Regions from separate parts of the Homoserinimonas flava genome, predicted to be linked through region 2. Evidence: predicted binding sites of a transcription regulator. Region 2 holds the regulator's gene; each other region holds the start of a gene.
The links. The regulator HrcA, encoded in region 2, represses chaperone genes, less so after heat shock. The targets are predictions, from matches to a motif close to TTNGCACTCGNNNNNNNCGAGTGCNAA.

Region 1 (6,870 bases), on a different contig from region 2:
CTACGTCGACGTGGCTGGCACGACGCAGGAGGGCGAGGCGGTCGACCAGCGTGACGTGCACTTCGCCGATGTCGACCTCAGCGGCGGCACTGTCGAGCACACCGACGGAACAGGCACTATCACGGCTGCTCCCGCCGAGCTCAGCGCCGCAGGTTCTGGCGCGATCGGCACCTACGAACCCGGCACCGAGCTTGACCCCATCACGGTGGAATTCGCGACGGATGCCGCGTGCGGCGCGATCGCGGAATCCGAGGCAGTCGACACCGAGGTTGAGGCCGCACCGGTCGCCGACGACGGCCCCGGCGTGCTGCCGTGGATCATCGGGGTGCTCGTGCTCCTCGCCCTCATCGCGCTCGTCACCATGCTGGTGATCCGCCGCCGCGGGGCAACACGATGACATGATCGACGCATGACCGGTCGAGAGCGCGATACCGCAGCCTGGTATCGCGCTTTCGCCGTGCAGGCGGCGGAGGTCTCGCCCTCGTACGAAGACTGGGCGCACGCGGTTGCTGGTGACAGTGCCACCCTCGCGCTGCTCGACCGCCTCCCGGAGCAGCATCGCCAGCCGCCGCTCGTGTTCGCCGTCGCGAGTCTGCTCGGCGCCCGCGACTGCAGCAACGCGGGGGAGTTTCTTCGCTTTCTTCACGAGCATCACGCAGAGCTGGCGCAGGATCTCGCCCGCCGACCCATGCAGACGAACGAGCCGGGGCGGTGCTCGGCACTCCTGCTCGCGCTCGAGCAAATCGAGGGGCCCATCGCGCTGCTTGAGCTCGGGGCATCCGCCGGGCTGTGCCTCGTGCCCGACCGCTATAGCTACAACTTTTCGGGGGTCGAACTGCACCCCGCCGACGGCCCGAGTCGCGTGCGGCTCAGCTGCGCGGTGGGCGACGGCATCACCGCACCCACCCGCCTGCCCGAGGTCGTGTGGCGCGCCGGGGTCGACCTCGCCCCGCTCGATGTCGCCGATGAGGCGGATGCCGCGTGGCTCGACGCCCTCGCCTGGCCGGGACAGCACGACCGCCTCGCGAGGGTGCGGGGTGCCCGCGACGTGGTGCGCGCGCATCCGCCATTGCTGCTGCGGGGCGACGCGGGGGAGCGCCTCGACGAGCTCCTCGATGGCGTGCCAGCGGGCGCGACCCCCGTCATCGTCACCGCCGGCGTGCTCGTCTACATCCCAGGGGTGCGGCGCGGCATGCTCGTTGACCGCATCCTCGCCTCAGGCGCGCGCTGGGTGTCGCTCGAGGGGGCAGGAGTGCTGCCCGGCGTGGAGCGCCGCCTCACCGAGGCCGGCTGGGCCGGCGCTGCGCTGCGGGGGCGCTTCGTGGTGGCGTTGGATGGGCATCCGCTCGCGTTCAGCGGGCCCTACGGCGAGACGCTCGACGCCTGCGACGTTGCCTCAGGCGCGTAGATTGCGCGGGCGAGCGCGTCGAGCACATCAGCGGTGCGCGGCCCGAAGCCGAGGATCTGGCCGGACGACATGTCGACCACGCGGCGGTGCTGCCCCGCGGGAGTCTGTGCGAGCGCCGGCTTCTCGGCGAGGAGGCCATCGACGCCACCCGCACTCTCAAGCCCGGATGTCATGACGAGTAGAAGGTCGGGTTGGGCGGCGATGACCGCCTCATCGGTCATGGGGCGCATGCCGGTCCACCCGATCTCGCCAGCCACGTCGATGCCGCCGAGTGCGGTGATGAGGTCATCGGCGCCCGACTCGGCACCGAACAGGTAGTAGATGCCAGAACCGCCGCGGATGTAGAGAAACATGATGCGCACCCGCTCGTCGCCCTCGGGTGCGATTGCGGCGATCTCGGCGATCTTCGCATCGATGTCGGCCTGCAGCTGCTCGGCGAGCATGACGCCGGTGTCGGCCGCACCGAACGCCTCCGCGACCTGCTGGGCGAGCGTGCCGACGCCGTCGATGCCGGGCTCCGCCTCGACAAAGACCACCGCGATGCCGGCGTCGCGCAACTGGAGCACAACGTCGATGGGTCCGATCGAGCCGTCCGTCACGACGAGGGTTGGTCGCAGCGCGATGACCGACTCGGCATTGATGCTGTGTCCGCTCGAGGTCACGACGGGCAGATCTGCCACCTCAGCAAATGTGGAGGACACGTCGCGGCCGACCAGGCTGTCGCCGAACCCGAGCCCCACAATCGTCGCGGCGACCGAGCCGGACATGTCGAGCCCGAGCACTCTGGAGGTGTCCTCAACCGTCACCTCGACGTCACCGTCGAGATCGCGGGAGGTGACGGTCGTCGGCAGCGACTGCGCGGGATCGTCGGTGACGGTCTCAATGGATGCGGATGCGAGCATGGCGGTTGACTCGCCAGTCCACGTCTTCGGGTCGTCGGCGAGGGTGAGCTCGGCGAGGGGGACGCTCTGAGCCTCCGGGTCGGTCACCTCACCGCCCGCGTTCGACGTTCCCCCGGAGCATCCGGCAAGCAGCGAGACCGCGAGGATGGCGGCGATCGCGGAGGGCATCCGTCTCGAGTGCATAAGCTTAGGCTACCCTAAGTTCACCGATTCGATCTGACCGGAATCGGGGCGTCACACCGGGCACAGCGGATGTCGCCCCTAGGCTGGCCGCGATGCCTCAGAACGCTGCAACCGAGCTGCCGGGAACCCCCGAGCCCCTCGATCGCGCTGCCCGCATCCTCGACTTTGAGCGTCGTGACTGGGCGCATCCCGGCGCGAAAGAGGAGGCCATCCGCGTGGAGCTTGGCCTCAACTCCGCCCGTTACTATCAGTTGCTGAACGCCGTGATCGAATCCCCAGCGGCGCTTGCGCAAGACCCGATGCTGGTGCGACGCCTCCGCCGCATCCGAGACGGCCGGCGCAACGCCTGACGTGCGGGACCGCACCGACGAACACCCCCGAGGAACATGATGGCCACCCGCATCCGAGATCGCTTCGACGAGATTCCCGACGACCTGCACCGTGTCGGCGCACACCGCGCTCCCGCCCGCCGCGGTCGCGGCTGGATCGCGTTCGCGTGGTCGGCGCTCGCCACCGTCGTGCTTGTCGTCGGCGGGCTCTTCGCGCTGTCCCTCCTCAATCCTGACCTCGAGATCCGCGTGCCCGGCATCGACACGGCCGAGCCGACCGCTGATGCGGAGGCACCGCCGACCGGCGACGAGGCGGCGGAGCCCGCCCTCGACCCCGCGGTGGCGATTTCGGTGCTCAACGGCACCCCGACGGCAGGGCTCGCGACCACGGTCGGTGACTTTCTCGTGACGCAGGGGTGGGGTGGCGCCGAGCTGGGCGTCGGCAGTCGTGCGACCGCGTCGACCACCGACGTCGAGACAACCCAGATCTTCTACAGCGACCCGGCCAACGAGGCGGCCGCTCGCATGCTGATCGAGCACCTCGGTGTCGGCGAGTTGCGTCTCTCGAACGACTATCCGGCGTCGCCCATCACCGTGCTCATCGGTGCCGACTATCAGGCACCCGCGGCCTGACCAGCCTGGAATCGGCCCCTCCACATCACCGCCGCATTTCGCCACGGTTTAATCTCCTGGCGCGATGCTGCGCAATGTTAAGTGACACTCCACTTTTGCGCTCAAGGTCGTTACTATCTGGAAATGGTCGCCCATCCGGCTCTGTGAGGCACCCTCGGACGCTTCGATTCGAACCAGATGAACACGGGATACCCGCCCGTGTTCGGTGACTCGGCGCCGAATCGCGTGCGCCGCAGCAACGGTACACAGCAGGGAGTAACACATGGCGAACGGATCCGTTAAGTGGTTCAACGCTGAGAAGGGCTACGGATTCATCACCGTCGAGGGTGGGGAGCAGGACGTCTTCGTTCACTACTCCGCGATCGACATGAGCGGATACAAAGTCCTCGAAGAGGGTCAGCAGGTGACCTTCGAGGTGGGCACGGGCTCGAAGGGTCCGCAGGCGGAGTCGGTGCGCCCGGCCTGACACCGCCGCACCAATTCCGAGGCACGCCTCACACCAGCGCCGCTCCCAGCCGGGGGCGGCGTTAGTGTGTGCCCTGTGATTTCGAGGCAGCGGGTGGCGCATCGCCGGGCAGTCGTGCTCGCCCTCGTGGTGGCCGGTGCGCTTGTCGCCGGATGCTCGACCGATTCCCCGCTCGCCCTCCCCACCGCCTCACCGTCGCCCGACTACGAATCGACCTATGAGACCCCGGCCCCGACCGAGCTCGCCCCGCTCACAGGCGTGACCGTGCAGGCCGGCTCCCTCACCCACGCCGCACTGTCGGCCAAGATCGACAACCACTGGGACGCGCGACCGCAGTTCGGGCTCGAACGCACAGACATCGTCTTCGAGGAGCTCGTCGAGGGCGGCATCACCCGCTACGTCGCCGTGTGGCACAGCGGCATCCCCGAACTGCTCGGCCCCATCCGCTCGATCCGCCCGATGGACCCTGAGATCGCCGGCTCGCTCGGCGGCATCATCTTCTATGCGGGCGGGGTGCCCCAGTTCGTGTCGATGATGCGCGACACCTCGCTCTACAACGCCATCCACGGGCAGAGCGACACCGCCGCGTATATGTATCGTTCGAGCGATCGGCGTGCTCCTCACAATGTGATTGTGCGGGCGCAGGAGTTTCTTGCGGCCCACACCGAGATCAATGCGCCACCCCAACAGTTCGCCTACGCACTCGACACCGAATCATCAACGGCGGCGAAGGAGGGCAGCCCAACGGGAACCCTGCAGCTCGTTTTCTCGAGTTCATCCGCTCCGGCCTGGACCTGGGATGCAGCATCCGGTCGCTACCTGCGGTGGCAAGACGGCGCCCCCGACCTCGACTCCAACGGCGCCCAGCTTTCGACCGCCAACGTCGTCACCCTGCGCGTTCCGGTGACGCACGGCTACGGCGTGCCCAAGACGGAGCTTCTCGGCAGCGGCGAAGCGTGGGTCACCTCCGGTGGTGGCACTGTGCACGGCACCTGGTCGAAGGCTTTTATCGACGATGCCATCACCCTCATCGACGACAGCGGCATCACCATCCGGCTGGCTGCGGGGAACAGCTGGGTCGAGCTCGTGCCGCTCGAAGGCTCGGTCACGATCACCCCTCCCGCCTGACATCCTCGTCGGCTTGCACTCGGAGGGGCAGAGTGCCAGAATCATTTAGCACTCTCTTTGTGAGAGTGCCAACAGCTGATGCATTTCCGACGTCCGGGAGGGACGAGAAACACACATGGCAAAGATCATTGCTTTCAACGAAGAGGCCCGCCGTGGCCTTGAGCGTGGCCTCAACACGCTCGCCGACGCCGTCAAGGTGACGCTTGGCCCGCGCGGCCGCAACGTCGTTCTCGAGAAGAAGTGGGGCGCCCCCACCATCACGAACGACGGTGTCTCCATCGCCAAGGAGATCGAGCTCGACGACCCGTACGAGAAGATCGGTGCGGAGCTCGTCAAAGAGGTCGCCAAGAAGACCGACGACGTCGCGGGTGACGGCACCACCACCGCAACCGTGCTCGCCCAGGCCCTCGTGCGCGAAGGCCTCCGCAACGTCGCCGCCGGCGCCGACCCGATCAGCCTCAAGCGTGGCATCGAGAAGGCCGTCAAGGCCGTGACCGAAGCGCTCATCGCGCAGGCGAAGCCCATCGAGACGAAGGAAGAGATCGCGGCCACCGCCTCCATCTCCGCCGGAGACCCCGAGATCGGCGCGCTCATCGCCGAGGCCATCGACAAGGTCGGCAAGGAGGGTGTCGTCACCGTCGAGGAGTCGAACACCTTCGGCACCGAGCTCGAGCTCACCGAGGGCATGCGCTTCGACAAGGGCTACCTTTCGGCGTACTTCGTCACCGACCCCGAGCGCCAGGAGACGGTCTTCGAAGACCCCTACGTGCTCATCGTCAACTCGAAGATCTCCAACATCAAGGACCTGCTTCCGATCGTCGACAAGGTGATCCAGGCTGGCAAGCAGCTGCTCATCATCGCCGAGGATGTCGACGGCGAGGCCCTGGCCACGCTCGTTGTGAACAAGATCCGTGGCATCTTCAAGTCGGTCGCCGTCAAGGCTCCCGGCTTCGGTGACCGCCGCAAGGCGCAGCTGCAGGACATCGCCATCCTCACCGGTGGCCAGGTCATCAGCGAAGAGGTCGGCCTCAAGCTCGAGAACACCACGCTCGACATGCTCGGTCGTGCCCGCAAGGTCGTCATCACCAAGGACGAGACCACGATCGTCGAGGGTGCCGGCGACGCCGCCGCCATCGAAGGCCGTGTCAAGCAGATCCGTGCCGAGATCGACAACACCGACAGCGACTACGACCGCGAGAAGCTCCAGGAGCGCCTCGCGAAGCTCGCCGGGGGTGTTGCCGTCATCAAGGCGGGTGCCGCGACCGAGGTCGAGCTCAAGGAGCGCAAGCACCGCATCGAAGACGCCGTTCGCAACGCGAAGGCCGCCGTCGATGAGGGCATCGTCGCCGGTGGTGGCGTCGCGCTCATCCAGGCCGGTGCTGCTGCATTCGCAAGCGAGGCGCTCACGGGCCTCGTCGGCGACGAAGCTACCGGTGCGAATATCGTCAAGGTCGCCATTGATGCTCCGCTGAAGCAGATCGCAACGAACGCCGGCCTTGAGTCGGGTGTCGTCGCCGAGAAGGTGCGCAACCTGCCCACCGGCCACGGCCTCAACGCCGCGACCGGCGAGTACGTTGACATGCTCAAGGCTGGCATCAACGACCCGGTGAAGGTGACCCGCTCCGCGCTGCAGAACGCAGCGTCGATCGCAGGCCTCTTCCTCACCACCGAGGTTGTCGTCGCCGACAAGCCCGAGAGGAACGCGGCCCCGGCCGACCCCTCGGGTGGCATGGGCGGCATGGACTTCTAGTCCGTCTCGAACGAACAAAGGGCGGTTCCCCTCGGGGAGCCGCCCTTTGGCGTTCAATCGCTGGGTTTCGA
Region 2 (6,870 bases):
GGAACTCCCCATCGCAGTGCTGTTCGGCGAGTAACTTCGCTGTCGCAACAATCTCGGCGAGCAGGGAGGGGTCGGATGCCGCGAGCTCCGTGACATCACGGTGGGCCTGGGTTTTCGGCACGACGAGCAGGTGCACCGGAGCTTGCGGCGCGATGTCACGAATCGCGATGAGCGAGTCGCTCTCGAAGAGGATCTCGGCCGGGATCTCGCGGTTGATGATGCGGGTGAAAATCGATGGTTCGGCTACGCCAGACATGGGTCCAGCTTAAGCGCAAACCCTGGAGAGCGCTTCGTCACCAACGACCAAGTCGAGCGTTGAGCACCGCGATCGCGGCGGGGCCGGCGGTGCTGGTGCGGAGGATGCCGTCGCCGAGCCGCACGGCGCTGGCGCCAGCGCGCTCAAGTAGCTCGAGTTCGTCACCGTCGATGCCGCCCTCCGGGCCGATGACAAGCACGAGGTCCCGGTCGTCGAGGGCGAGCGCAGACACGGCCGTCGTCGCGGTCGGCTCAAGCACCACAACGTGGCAATCAGCGGCGCGGCGCGCGAGCTGAGCGGTCGATTCGACCTCGTGCACCGACGGCACTCGCGCCTGCATCGACTGTTTCGTCGCCTCCCGCACGATGGCGCGCCAACGTTCGACGCCCTTCGCACTCTTCGCGGCATCCCAGCGCACGATCGACCGTCGAGCCGCCCACGGCACGACGGCATCGACCCCGAGTTCGGTGGCGGCCTGCACGGCCGACTCGTCGCGCCCGCCCTTCGCGAGCGCCTGCACGAGCGTGATCGTCGGACTCGGCAGCGGATGCCGCACCACCTCGCTCACCGTGATGCTGAGCTTCGAAGGCTCGGCGAGCACCACAACACCCGCAACGACGAGACCGTCGCCGTTGCCGATCGACAGTGTCTCGCCGACGCGAATGCGGCTCACCGCAACCGCATGCTTCGCCTCCGCACCCTCGATCGACACGGTCGAGCCCGGCTCGGCATCAACGAGCGCCTTGGCGAGATAGAAGTGCGCCATCGACGACTAAAGGTTCAAGAAGCGATCGCGCAGCTTCTGAAAGAGCCCCTGCTGAAACTGCGACAGGTGCGGCGGCACCGCGTTTTGCACTCGGGACAGCTCCTGAATGAGCTCCTTTGCGCGACCGTTGAGCTTCGTCGGCGTGAGCACCTGCACACCGACCTTGAGATCGCCGCGCCCCGCGCCCCGCAGGTGCGTGATGCCGCGATCTTTGACCGTGATGACCTCGGCGCTCTGCGTGCCCGGCTTGAGCTCCACCTCAACGGGGCCGTCAAGCGACTCGAACATCGCGGTCGTGCCGAGCACGGCATCCGTCATCTGCACTTCGAGTGTCGCGAGCAGGTCGTCGCCGTTGCGACTGAAGACATCGTGATGACGCACCTTGATCTCGAGGTAGAGGTCGCCGCTCGGGCCGCCACCCTGGCCGACCTCGCCCTGGCTCGGCATCTGGAGTCGGAGCCCCGTGTCGACACCGGCGGGGATGTCGACGGGGATCTTGCGGCGCGCGCGGACGCGCCCCTGGCCAGAGCAGGTGGAGCACGGATGCGGGATGGTCGTGCCATAGCCGCGGCAGGTGCCACAGGGGCTCGAGGTCATGACGTTGCCGAGCAGGCTGCGCACCTGGCGCTGAATGAGGCCGGAACCGCCACAAATATCACACGTTGCGAGATCGGTGCCTGGCGCACAGCACGAACCGCTGCACGTCTTGCAGACCACCGCCGTATCGACCTCGATCTCGTGCTGCGTGCCGAAGATCACGTCGGCAAGCTCCACCTCGATGCGCACGAGCGCATCCTGGCCGCGCTCGGTGCGCGATCGTGGCGGGCGGGTGCCTCCACCGCCACCGCCGAAGAAGGTCTCGAAGATGTCGCCGAAGCCGCCACCGAACCCGCCGCCGAAGCCTGGCTGGTCGCCGAGGTCGTACTCCTGCTTGCGCTTGGGATCGGAGAGCACGTCGTAGGCGTGCGTCACATCCTTGAAGCGATCTGCCGCGTCGGCACCCGAGTTCACATCGGGATGCAGCTCGCGCGCGAGACGTCGATACGCCTTCTTGATCTCGTCGGGCGTCGCGCTGCGGTCGACACCGAGCACTTCGTAATGGTCAGCCAATGCGGTTCCTTCAATCGTGATTCTGGGCTCAGGCGGTGCGGGGGTTCATGCCTGATGGTCTTGGGGCCGCTGCAGTTAGTTTTCACTGAGCAGTCGTGACAGGTACCGCGCGACGGCTCGCACCGCCGTCATGTTGCTCGAGTAGTCCATGCGGGTGGGGCCGAGCACCCCGAGGCGGGCGATTTCGCCGCCTGACCCGGTGTAGCCGGAACTCAGGACTGACGCCTCACCGAGACCGTAGGGCTCGTTTTCTCGCCCGATGCGCACGGCGATGGCGCCCATCTCCTGCTCCATCTCTCCAAAGAGGCGCAGCAGCGTAACCTGCTCCTCGATGGCCTCCAGGACAGGATAAATGCTGCCACGAAAGTCGTCCTCCGTGCGGGCAAGGTTCGCGGCACCCGCCATCACCAGCTTGTCGTGTCGGCTTGCGAGCACTTGCTCGCCAAGGCTCCGTGCCACAACATCAACGAAGGCGCGGTGCTTCGGTTCAAACGATTCGGTGAGCGCCTCGAGTCGGGTCGCGGCATCCTGCAGTCCTGTGCCCGAGAGCTCGGCATTGATGCGAGCCCGCAGCTCGCCAAGAAACTCGGGGTCAAGGCCAGACGGCACCTCGAGAATGCGTTGTTCAACCCGGCCGGTGTCGGTGATGAGCACGGTCATAAGCCGGGTTTCGCTGAGCGACACCAGCTCGACATGGCGGATGCGCGAACGCCCGAGCGTCGGGTACTGCACGAGCGCCACCTGATGGGTGAGCTGGGAGAGCAATCGCACGGTGCGGGCGAGCACATCGTCGAGATCGCTCGACTCGCCGAGGAACGCTTCGATCGCATGCCGCTGTGCGGCCGAAAGTGGGCGAAGATCCGCGAGTTGATTGACGAAGAGGCGGTAGCCCTTGTCGGTCGGAACGCGACCCGAGGAGGTGTGCGGGGCCGCGATGAGCTCCTCCTCTTCGAGCTGCGCCATGTCGCTTCGGATGGTCGCAGCCGAGACACCGAAGGAGTGCCGGTCGACGATCGACTTCGATCCGACAGGTTCACGCGACGCGACGTAGTCCTGCACGATGACGCGGAGGACTTCGAGACCACGATCCGAGACCATCCACATCACCCCTTCGCCCTTGGCACTCCGACACGCTGACTGCCAATTCTACCGTCACGAGTGCGATCCCAAGTGATTGCGGCATGCGGCACGGTGCCACTAGGTTATGCAATGCTCACGAACCCTCACCGTTGACCGGCATCCCGATTCCCACAGCGTGGGAGTTCGCCACTCGAAAGGCACGACATGACCGACCAGACCCCGCCCCCCGCTGCTCCGCAGCCGGCAGTCCCGCTCACCGAGACCGAAGACCGGCAGTGGGCTTCGTTCGCACACCTCGGTGGCATCCTCGGCTGGGTTCCGCCGCTCGTCATCTGGCTGATTTTCAAAGACCGCGGCACGTTCACCAATCAAGAGGGCAAAGAGGCTCTGAACTTTCAGATCACCCTCCTCATCGCCGACATCATCGCGTACCTCCTGTGGTTCGTGCTCATTGGCGTGCTGCTGACCTTCGCCATCTGGGTGGTGCGCATCATCTTCTCGATCCTCGCCTTCACCAAGGCAAAAGATGGCGTCGCCTACCGCTACCCGTTTGCGCTGCGCCTCATCAAGTAGGGCAGCACTCGCACAAAGGCCGGGGGATTTTCCCGGCCTTTGTGCGTTTCGCCGGTCGTAGCGCTTTAATGGGCCCATGACGAATGCAGCCCCGCCACCCCCCGGCCAGTACCAGCCCAATCAGCCCATGAGCCCAGCCGACGAGAAGCTGTGGTCGACCCTCATCCACCTCGGCGGCATCTTCTTCGGCTTCATCCCCGCCCTGATCGGGTACCTCGTGCTCAAAGATCGCGGCCCGTTCGTGCGCGAGCACACGCGTTCTGCGCTGAACTTTCAGATCTCGTACACGATCTACGTGATCGCTCTCGTGATTCTCACGATCATCATCGGCATTGTGACCCTCGGCATCGGGCTCATCCTCTTCTACCCGCTGCTCTTCGCGGTTGGTATTGCCGCGCTCGTCTTCATGATCATGGCCGCCGTCAAGGCGAACCAGGGCCTGTACTACAAGTACCCGCTCACGATCGAGTTCATCAAGTAGCGAGAGCGTTCAGTCGAGGAGCCGTCGCACGACGGCATCCGCTAACAGCCGCCCGCGCAGGGTCAGCACTACGGCCCCGCGCAGAGCGGCTGCTGCGTCTGCAAGCCCGTCGGCGATGAGGCCGGCGACCGCAATCCTGCCGCCAGCAGAGAGCGCGTCGAGCGGGATGCCGTCGCGGAGTCGCGCGGTGAGCAAGACACGTTCGACGCCCTGCGTCTCGGCGTCAAGCGTTTCGCGGCCCGCTGCCGGTGACGCCCCGGCGAGGATCCGCCCGGCATAGGCGGCCGGATGCTTCACGTTCCACCACCGCACGCCACCCACATGGCTGTGCGCACCGGGGCCGACACCCCACCAGTCATGGCCTCGCCAGTAGGCGAGATTGTGACGACTGCGGTGCTGCGCGGCGCCATCGACGCTCGCCCCCCTGGCCCAGTTGCTGACCTCGTACCATTCGTAGCCCGCCGCCGCGAGCATCGCGTCGGCGAGCTCGTACATGTCGGCCTGCAGGTCGTCGTCCGGCTGGGCGACCTCGCCGCGTCGGATCTGCCGGGCGAGCTTCGTGCCGTCCTCCACGATGAGGGCGTAGGCCGAAATATGGTCCGGAGCCAAGGCGATCGCGTGCTCAAGCGATTGACGCCAATCGCCGAGCGACTCGCCCGGCGTGCCATAGATGAGGTCGAGACTCACATCGAGCCCGACGTCCCGAGCCCACCCGACGACGTGCGGCACACGCGCTGGATCGTGGGTGCGCTCAAGTGTTGCAAGCACGTGCGGCACCGCCGACTGCATGCCGAACGAGACCCGAGTGAAGCCGGCATCCTTTAGCTGCTGCAGGTAGGCGAGATCGACCGAGTCTGGGTTCGCCTCTGTCGTCACCTCAGCATCCGCCGCGAGCGGCCAGGCCGCGCGCACCGCGTCGAGCATCGACACGAGATCGGTTGCCGGCAGCAGCGTCGGCGTGCCCCCACCGAAGAACACCGTCGAGACCGCGCGCTCGGCGACCCCGGCAGCCTCAAGTACCCGAGCGCCGAAGGCGACCTCGCGGGCGGCCTGCCCCGCGTAGTCGCTGCGGTGCACTCCCCTCAGCTCCTCCGCCGTGTAGGTGTTGAAGTCGCAGTAGCCGCAGCGCACCCGGCAGAACGGCACATGGAGGTACACGCCGAAGTCCCTGGTGTCGGACCCCGCGGCAACCGTCAGCGGAAGGGCGCCGTCACTCGGCGCGGGATCGGCGAGCGGCAGAGCGGAGGGCATCGTCAGTCGACCGGACCAGTGAGCGCCTTGAGATACCGTGCCCGAATCATCCGTTGCAGGCCGACGAGCACGGGATACCCGATGCGCCCCCACACGGTCGCGGGGCGCCACAGCACGCGGAGGGTCAACCACACCGAACCATCCGGCTCGGTGTCGACAATGAACGCCTCCTCGCCGCTGATCGGATGCCCCGGCAGCGTGCCACACGCAAAGCCCTTGCGCGTCGGCTCATCGATGACATAGATGACGCGGACCGGAGAATCGAATCGGAATGGGCCGAACCGCGCCTGGAGCCAGACCGAATCGCCCGCCTTGACGAAGGGCAGACCGTCCGGGCCGTACACTGCCTCGTCGCTCGGGGTTGATGCTGGCCCTACCGGCACACCGCCCGTATCGAAGGTGACCGGCGAGTAGCTGCCCTCCGACACCTCCGGCGGGGTCTCAGTCAGCTTGACCGTGAAGCCGCTGCGAATGGGGATGCCCCACGCGAGGGTCGCATGCCACGCGAAATCCCACCGTGCCGGGCCAGTGCCGACACGGACGCGCTTCTCGAACGGGTGATAGCCGGCCGGGGGGAACGCCATCGCCTCCTGCGTCTGAGTTGCCCCCACCGCCGCGTAGTTGACGGGGAGGTTCCAGAGCGCTTTGCGCGACACTACTTCTTGTCCTTCTTCTCCACGTCACCGCTGAGCGCCGCGATGAACGCCTCCTGCGGCACCTCGACGCGACCCACCATCTTCATGCGCTTCTTGCCCTCCTTCTGCTTCTCGAGGAGCTTGCGCTTGCGGGTGATGTCACCGCCGTAACACTTCGCCAAGACATCCTTGCGCATGGCGCGGATGCTCTCGCGCGCGATAATGCGGGCGCCGATCGCCGCCTGGATGGGCACCTCGAACTGCTGGCGCGGGATGAGCTCGCGCAGGCGGCCCGTCATGAGCACGCCATAGGCGTAGGCCTTGTCTCGGTGCACAATCGCACTGAACGCGTCGACCTGCTCACCCTGCAGCAGGATGTCGACCTTCACAAGATCGGCCTCCTGCTCGCCTGCGGGCTCGTAGTCGAGGCTCGCATAGCCGGCCGTCTTGCTCTTGAGGTGGTCGAAGAAGTCGAACACAATCTCGCCGAGCGGCATCGTGTACTTAATCTCGACGCGGTCCTCGCCCAAATAGTCCATGCCGAGAAGGGTGCCGCGGCGCCCCTGGCACAGCTCCATGATGACGCCGACATAGTCCTTCGGCGCGAGGATGGCGGCCTTGACGATGGGCTCGCTCACGCTCTGAATCTTGCCGACTGGGAACTCGCTCGGGTTCGTCACCGTGATGGTGCGCTTGTCATCGGTCGTGACCTCATAGA
Region 3 (6,870 bases), 650 kb from region 2:
GCGCCAACAGGAGCGATCGTCGTCGAAGTCAAGGACCTCACGGCCGGGTATTTGCCCGGTGTCAACATCCTCAATGACGCGAACCTCATCGCACGCCAGGGCGAACTCATCGGCATCATCGGCCCCAACGGCGCCGGCAAGTCGACGCTGCTCAAGGCGATCTTCGGCCAGGTGAAGATCCGTGGCGGATCAATCTCACTCAACGGAGAAGAGATCACGGGGCTCAAAGCCAACAAGCTTGTCGCCAAGGGTGTCGGCTTCGTGCCGCAGAACAACAATGTCTTCCCGAGCCTGACGATCGAAGACAACCTCAAGATGGGGCTGTATCAGAACCCTGGAATCTATAAGGAGCGCCTCGAGTTCGTCGTGAGCATCTTCGGTGAGCTCGGCAAGCGCCTCAAGCAGCGCGCCGGTTCGCTCTCCGGTGGCGAACGCCAGATGGTGGCGATGTCGCGCGCGCTCATGATGGATCCGCACGTCATGCTGCTCGACGAGCCCTCTGCCGGACTTTCGCCTGTGCGCCAGGATGAGGCGTTCATCCGCGTCTCCGAGATCAACAAGGCCGGGGTGACGACCATCATGGTCGAGCAGAACGCGCGCCGCTGCCTGCAGATCTGCGACCGCGGATACGTGCTCGATCAGGGCCGCGACGCCTACACGGGGACCGGTCGTGAGCTGCTCAACGACCCCAAGGTCATCGGACTCTACCTGGGAACACTCGGCCAGGACTAAACGCCAGTCAATGACAAAGGGCCCGGGTGCGGATGCACCCGGGCCCTTCGTTCACTGTGCTCAGCCGGTGTAGGCCGAGTAGGTGTTGTCTTCACCGAACTGGTAGATGCCGATCGTCGCCTCGGTCGGGTCGCCGACCTCGTCGAACGTGATCGGGCCGGAGATGCCGTCGTAGTCGGCGGTCTCGCCAGAGTTGAGCAGCTCGGCACAGTCGACGAACGTCGTGCACTTCTCGCCCGGCTCCTCGTTGCCGCCTGAGACCTCCTGCAGCGCGGCAGCAATGTCGGTGGCCTCAGTCGAGTTCGCCTTCAAAGCACCGAGCGCAAGGAGCATCACGGCGTCGTAGGACTCGGCGCCGTAGGTGTACTCGCTGAGCTCGTCGTTGCCGTCCTCAACCCAGAAGTCGTTGAGCTCGGTCGTGAAGTCCGCGAGGTCATCGACGTTGGTGCCGGGGAAGGTTCCCTTGGCACCGGCGAGGGCGCCGGGCTCGAACTCTTCACCGAAGTTGGCAAGGTTGCCATCGACGAAGTAGAGGTTCTCTGCATCGAAGGAGCTGAGGATGCTCGGAAGCATCGTCTTAACCTCCTCGAACGTGATCAGTGCGATCGCGTCCGGGTCAGCAGCGAGGACCTCGTTGATCTGCGCGTCGAAGCTCGTGTCGCCAGTGTTGTACGACGACGTTGCGACGACCTCACCGCCGGCGGCCTCAAAGGCCTCCGTGGTGTACTTCTCGAGGCCCGTGCCATACGAGTCGTTGAGCACGATGAGGCCGAGCGTCTGGTGCCCGTCCTCTGCGATGAGGTTTCCGAGGACCTCACCCTGCAGAACGTCAGACGGTGCGGTACGGAAGTACAGGCCGTTGTCGTCGTACGAGGTGAAGGCGTCAGAGGTGTTCGCCGGCGAGAAGAGGATCGTGTCGGCTGCGACGACCTGATCGATGAACTGCAGCGAGACACCAGACGACGCGGCGCCGATGATGGCCGACACGTCTTCGCCGAGGAGGCGAGGAATCTCGGTCTCGTAGGCCTTGTTGTCGGTGTCTCCCGAGTCACCCTCGACGATCTCGACCTGGATGCCAAGGTCTGCCTCGTTGATCTGTGCCGCGGCGTACTTGACACCTGCAACCTCGGGCGGGCCGAGGAAGGCGAGGTTGCCTGTGATGGGGAGCGCAGTGCCGATCTTGAGGGTGAGGTCTTCACCGTCGGTGCCGCCACCGGTGCCGCCGTCCTCGGCGGCACAGCCGCTCAGCACGAGTGCCATAGCGCCCAGGCCTGCGACTCCGGCGTAGAGGGCTCTGCGCCCGCGCGAACCGGCCTTTGCCTTCGCGAATACGCTCATGTTGCTCCTTGCGTTGTGAATGTGATGAAAAACACGGCAGAAAACTGCCGTCTTGCAACGGTATGTCCAGCGAGGTTCCCGCACAATACCTCCGTGTTACGGGGCGGTAACATGCTCAAAAGCCCCGTAATCGCCGCTATGGGAGCGCGAACATCGTTCCGGCACCTTCTACCCCGTCAGGATGTCGCCCGTCGCTACTGGGCGGTTGTCCGCTCCATAGGTGTGGAGGCGATACACCGCTGCTGACGGATCGCCGTTCGAATCGAGGTCGAGCGGGCCAGAGACACCGTCGTAGTCGATGTCGTCACGAGACTCCAAAACACTGAGGCATTCTCCGAAACTCAGGCACTTGATGCCTCCGCCAGAGACGTCGAGCGCAGAGTAGGCGATCGAACGACCGCCATCGTCGTCGGCCGTCACGCTCGCGAGTGCCGCGAGCACGGTCGCGTCGTATGCTTCAGCGGCGTACCGCACGTCGGCGAGCCCTGGGTCCATGGAGCGCACTCGCGCCGCGAAGCCCTCATCGACAGCGCGACCATCGAGCAGCCCGCGGGCACCCTCCAGAGTGCCGGCCGCAAGGAGCTGCGAGTAATCAGCAAGGTTGGAGCTCGTGAGCCAGAGCGCGTCGGCGGTGATGCCCGCTCCCACCAGGCCGGCGAGCAGCGCGGCGGTCGTCTCGGAGACGGAGAACGGGCTCGACACGACGACGGCCTGCGGGGCCGACTCTGCGATGAGATCGACGAGCGCCGCGACATCCGTCTCGGCGGTGAAGGTTTCGTCGACGGTCACAATGTCGCCCGCTGCATCGATGAGGGCCGCGCCGACGGCGGACGAGTTCGCATCGTCGAACGAGACTGATGCGATGGATTCGACACCCTCTTCGGCGAGCACGGATGCAATCGCACGACCCTGCAGGGCCGCCGACGGCACCGTGCGCAGCAGGAGACCATTGTCGTCGAGCGTGGAGAGCACGGGCGCTGTCGCGGAGGGTGAAATCAGTGCGATGCCGTCAACCATCGCAAGGGGAAGGATGCGTTCCGAAAGCACCGACGAGGCCGGGCCGATAATGACATCGACCTCGTGCGCGACAAGTTCGGCATAGGACGTCTCGATCGTGGTGGTGTCGGCGTCGCCGGAGTTGCGGTGGAACACCTCGACCGGCACGCCGAGCACCCCGCCGGCCTCATTGATCTCCCGCACCGCAAGCTCCACGCCCGCGACTTGCGCAGGCGAAAGGAAGGCAAGCTCACCAGAGGTCGGCATGAGTGTGCCGATGCGCACAACACCGTCACCGGATGCCGCCGGTGGGCTTGGCCGCGGCGATGCCGTCGGGGTGACGATCGGGTCAGCAGAACACGACGAGAGCACCATGATGGCGGCAACCGTGCAGACCGCAGCACGCACGCGTGACATGGCTCTTCCTCTTCTCGAATTACGCCCTGGCCGACGCTCTCGTGGGCGCCGCAAGCACCACGAACCCTACCGAGAGATCAGCCGAGCTCCGGCAAGGCGCGGCGCGATAGCCGGCCCTCCTTGAGCATGTCCACCGTCAGGACGGTGATCGCGAGCCACACAATGCCGAAGCCCGCCCAGCGCTCCGGCGGCATCGACTCGCCCAGGATGAAGGCGCCGAGGATGAACTGGAGCACGGGGGCAAGGTATTGCACGAGCCCCATGGTGACGAGCGGCAGACGCCGGGCGCCCGAAGCGAACAGCAAGAGGGGCACCGCGGTGACGGCTCCGGAGAGCACGAAGAGCAGCGCATGCCCGGTGCCGTTACTCCCCACTTCGATGCCCGGGCCGGCTGCGATGACGCCGATGACGATGCCGGCGGGAATCGCGAGCCAGAGCGTCTCGACCGTGAGGCCGGCGAGTGCGCCGATGCGGGGACCCGCCTGCTTCTTGATGAGCCCGTAAAGCCCGAACGTCACCGCGAGCACGAGCGAGATCCAGGGGATCTCCCCATAGCCGACTGCGAGGACGACAATCGCGACGACGCCGAGGCCCACCGCCACCCACTGGAGCGGCCGCAGCGACTCGTGGAGTAGCAGCACCCCGAGCAGCACCGTGAAGAGCGGATTGATGAAGTAGCCGAGCGACGACGCGAGCACCTGCCCATCGAGGGCAGCGAAGACGAAGACGAGCCAGTTGACCGCGATGAGCGCCCCGGCGACCCCCATGATGAGCAGCAGTCTCGGCGAGGTCACGACCGCGACAACACTCGGCCACGAGCGCGTCACGGTGAGCAGCACGGCACAGAAACCGAGCGAGAGCAGGATGCGACCCGCAACGATCTCGAACGGGCTCGACGGGGCCAGGAGAAGAAAGAACGCTGGCATGAAGCCCCAGAGCCCGTAGGCACCTGCCGCGTAGAGCAGACCGGAGCGCCGTTGCATCCGCGGGTCGGCTTGGGCGGGTGCTGGGCTCACTCATGAATGCTAACCGCCGCACAACGACGAAGGCCCGCCCGGCGTGAGCCGAGCGGGCCTTCGTGCAAGAAATGCGCTTTAGCGCACGACCACCGCGAGCACGTCGCGGGCCGAGAGCACGAGCAGGTCGTCGCCGCCGTACTTGACCTCGGTGCCGCCGTACTTGGAGTAGATCACCTTGTCGCCGACTGCGACATCGAGCGGGATGCGGTTGCCGTTGTCGTCGATGCGACCGGGGCCGACCGCCACAACCTCGCCCTCCTGGGGCTTCTCCTTGGCAGTGTCAGGAATGACGAGACCAGAAGCAGTGGTCTGCTCGGCTTCGACCTGCTTGATGACAATGCGATCTTCGAGCGGCTTGATGGACACCGACACGGTTGACCTCTTTCTGAAGTACGTGAAGAAACTTGGGGTTAGCACCCTCACGGGGAGAGTGCCAGAACAACTGTACCGGTCGCACTGGCACTCTTGCAATCCGAGTGCCAATCCGCCGCCCGAAGACCACCCCGTCACCTTCACGACAGGCGGTCCTGAATAATGAACAGATGGATGCTGCGGAGCTCGCCGAATTGCTCACCCCCGAGGGTCTCCGGCTGCTCGATTCGCTCCCCGCATACGAGAACTCCACGGATGTCGTGCGCCTCGTGAGCGAGCTGCGCGGGGCTGGCCACTCCCCCGGACTCGTCGCCGCCGTGCTCACCCAGTCGAAGCTGCGGCGCCGCGCGCAGGCAAAGTTCGGGCCGTTCGCCGAGCGCATGCTCTTCACCGAGGCCGGTCTCGAGCAGGCGACCCGGTTGAGCGTCGCCGCGCGGCACGCCGAGCGTTTCCGCGCCGCGGGCGCGCGTCGGGTCGCCGACCTTGGCTGCGGCATCGGCGCCGACTCGCTTGCGCTGGCCGCCCTCGACCTCGGGGTGCTCGCGGTGGAGCGAGACGAGCCGACGGCCGCGATCGCCGCCTACAATCTCGCACCGTGGTCATCCGTGACCGTACGGCATGCCGACGCAGAGTCGACCGCGCTCGACGATGTCGATGCCGCGTGGCTCGACCCGGCGAGGCGCAACGATCGCGGGCGCCTTCACGACCCGGCCGACTGGTCACCGTCACTCGACTTCGCGTTCGGGCTCGCCGAACGGATGCCGGTGGGGGTCAAGCTCGGGCCCGGCGTCGACCGCGAGGTGATCCCCGCCGAGGCCGAAGCGCAGTGGGTCTCGGTCGATCGTGACGTTGTCGAGCTCGGTGTGTGGTTCGGTGCGGCAGCACGGCCGGAGGTGCGGCGCGCCGCGCTCGTCGTCGCCGCTCACGGTGCCGCCGAAATGACGGCCGATGCTGACAGTGCCGATGTCGAGGTTGGCGCACTCGGCGAATATCTCTATGAGCCGGATGGTGCGGTCATTCGAGCCCGGCTGATCGGCGATCTCGCCCGGCAACTTGACGGCCGCATGGTGAGCGACGATATCGCCTACATCTCGAGCGATCTCGCGGTCGACACACCGTTCGCAGCCCGCTTTCGCATCGTCGCGCAGTTTCCCCTCGACGAACGCCGACTGAAGCGTGAGCTTCAGGTGCGCGGCATCGGACGCGTGGAAATCAAGAAGCGCGGGGTCGACATCGACCCGGCCGCCCTCCGGCGCCGCCTAGCACCGCGGGGAGATGGCGAAGCCACCCTCGTGCTCACGAGGGTGGCCGGTCGCCGCGTGGCGCTGCTCGCCGAGCGTCAGATCACTCAGCGCTAAGCGCTCAGCGTCAGAGCGCGGAAGCTCAGAAACTCGATGACGAGTCTGAGAACGCCAGGACAAAGATGACGACCCAGAACAGCAACCACAACAGGTTGAGGCCGAGGCCGACGTAGCCGGTGATGATACCGGTCAGCCAGAGCGGCTTCGCGTGCGGCTCCTTGCGCTGGCCGAGGTGGCCGAAGATGACACCGGCGATGGCCGGAAGCAGACCCCAGCCGAAGGTGCCGAGCACGACACCGATGATGCCCGTGATCATCGCGGTGAGCGAAAGCCCCTTGGGCAGGACAGGCCCCGACTGGTATGGGGAGGCGGCATAAGGCTGCTGGCCGCCGTATGGCTGCTGAGCGCCGTAGGCAGGCTGCGCCGGCTGCTCGGAGGCGCCGTAGGGCTGCTGCGGCGTGCCCGGCCCGTAGGCGGGCACCGCGGGAGCGGCCGGCGGGGTCGATGTTGCGGGTGCAGCCGGAGTGGCCTCGGGCGCCGGGTGGCCGGCATCCGTTGGCGGGTTCGGCACAGGAGGAACGTTCTCAGGCTCGTTGGTCGTCATGAAGCCATTGTGTCTGATGGAGCCCAACAACAACAAAGGGTCCGCACCAAGCGGCGCGGACCCTGTGCTCTAAAGCAATCAGTACGAGTAG

Region 1: a site for HrcA is predicted at 5,095-5,121, ahead of groL (chaperonin GroEL). Genes of this name have one in related genera too.
Region 3: a site for HrcA is predicted at 4,959-4,985, ahead of groES (co-chaperone GroES). Genes of this name have one in related genera too.

What each region holds. Positions count from the first base shown of each region.
Region 1 covers NZ_JBUEQS010000004.1:146,095-152,964, forward strand. The annotation lists gene ACY48M_RS12875 (HtaA domain-containing protein) at 1-397, shown strand, start outside; gene ACY48M_RS12880 (DUF2332 family protein) at 410-1,408, shown strand; gene ACY48M_RS12885 (heme/hemin ABC transporter substrate-binding protein) at 1,363-2,493, opposite strand; gene ACY48M_RS12890 (DUF3263 domain-containing protein) at 2,586-2,843, shown strand; gene ACY48M_RS12895 (LytR C-terminal domain-containing protein) at 2,883-3,455, shown strand; gene ACY48M_RS12900 (cold-shock protein) at 3,718-3,921, shown strand; gene ACY48M_RS12905 (DUF3048 domain-containing protein) at 4,015-5,049, shown strand; gene groL (chaperonin GroEL) at 5,165-6,799, shown strand.
Region 2 covers NZ_JBUEQS010000001.1:665,003-671,872, reverse strand. The annotation lists gene ACY48M_RS03205 (HIT domain-containing protein) at 1-256, opposite strand, end outside; gene ACY48M_RS03200 (16S rRNA (uracil(1498)-N(3))-methyltransferase) at 294-1,022, opposite strand; gene dnaJ (molecular chaperone DnaJ) at 1,029-2,132, opposite strand; gene hrcA (heat-inducible transcriptional repressor HrcA) at 2,208-3,230, opposite strand; gene ACY48M_RS03185 (DUF4870 domain-containing protein) at 3,417-3,785, shown strand; gene ACY48M_RS03180 (DUF4870 domain-containing protein) at 3,862-4,266, shown strand; gene hemW (radical SAM family heme chaperone HemW) at 4,276-5,517, opposite strand; gene ACY48M_RS03170 (DUF1990 family protein) at 5,520-6,173, opposite strand; gene lepA (translation elongation factor 4) at 6,173-6,870, opposite strand, start outside.
Region 3 covers NZ_JBUEQS010000001.1:13,135-20,004, reverse strand. The annotation lists gene ACY48M_RS00105 (ABC transporter ATP-binding protein) at 1-732, shown strand, start outside; gene ACY48M_RS00100 (ABC transporter substrate-binding protein) at 793-2,070, opposite strand; gene ACY48M_RS00095 (ABC transporter substrate-binding protein) at 2,239-3,483, opposite strand; gene rarD (EamA family transporter RarD) at 3,561-4,499, opposite strand; gene groES (co-chaperone GroES) at 4,578-4,874, opposite strand; gene ACY48M_RS00080 (THUMP-like domain-containing protein) at 5,045-6,232, shown strand; gene ACY48M_RS00075 (DUF4190 domain-containing protein) at 6,258-6,779, opposite strand; gene ACY48M_RS00070 (DUF4190 domain-containing protein) at 6,858-6,870, opposite strand, start outside.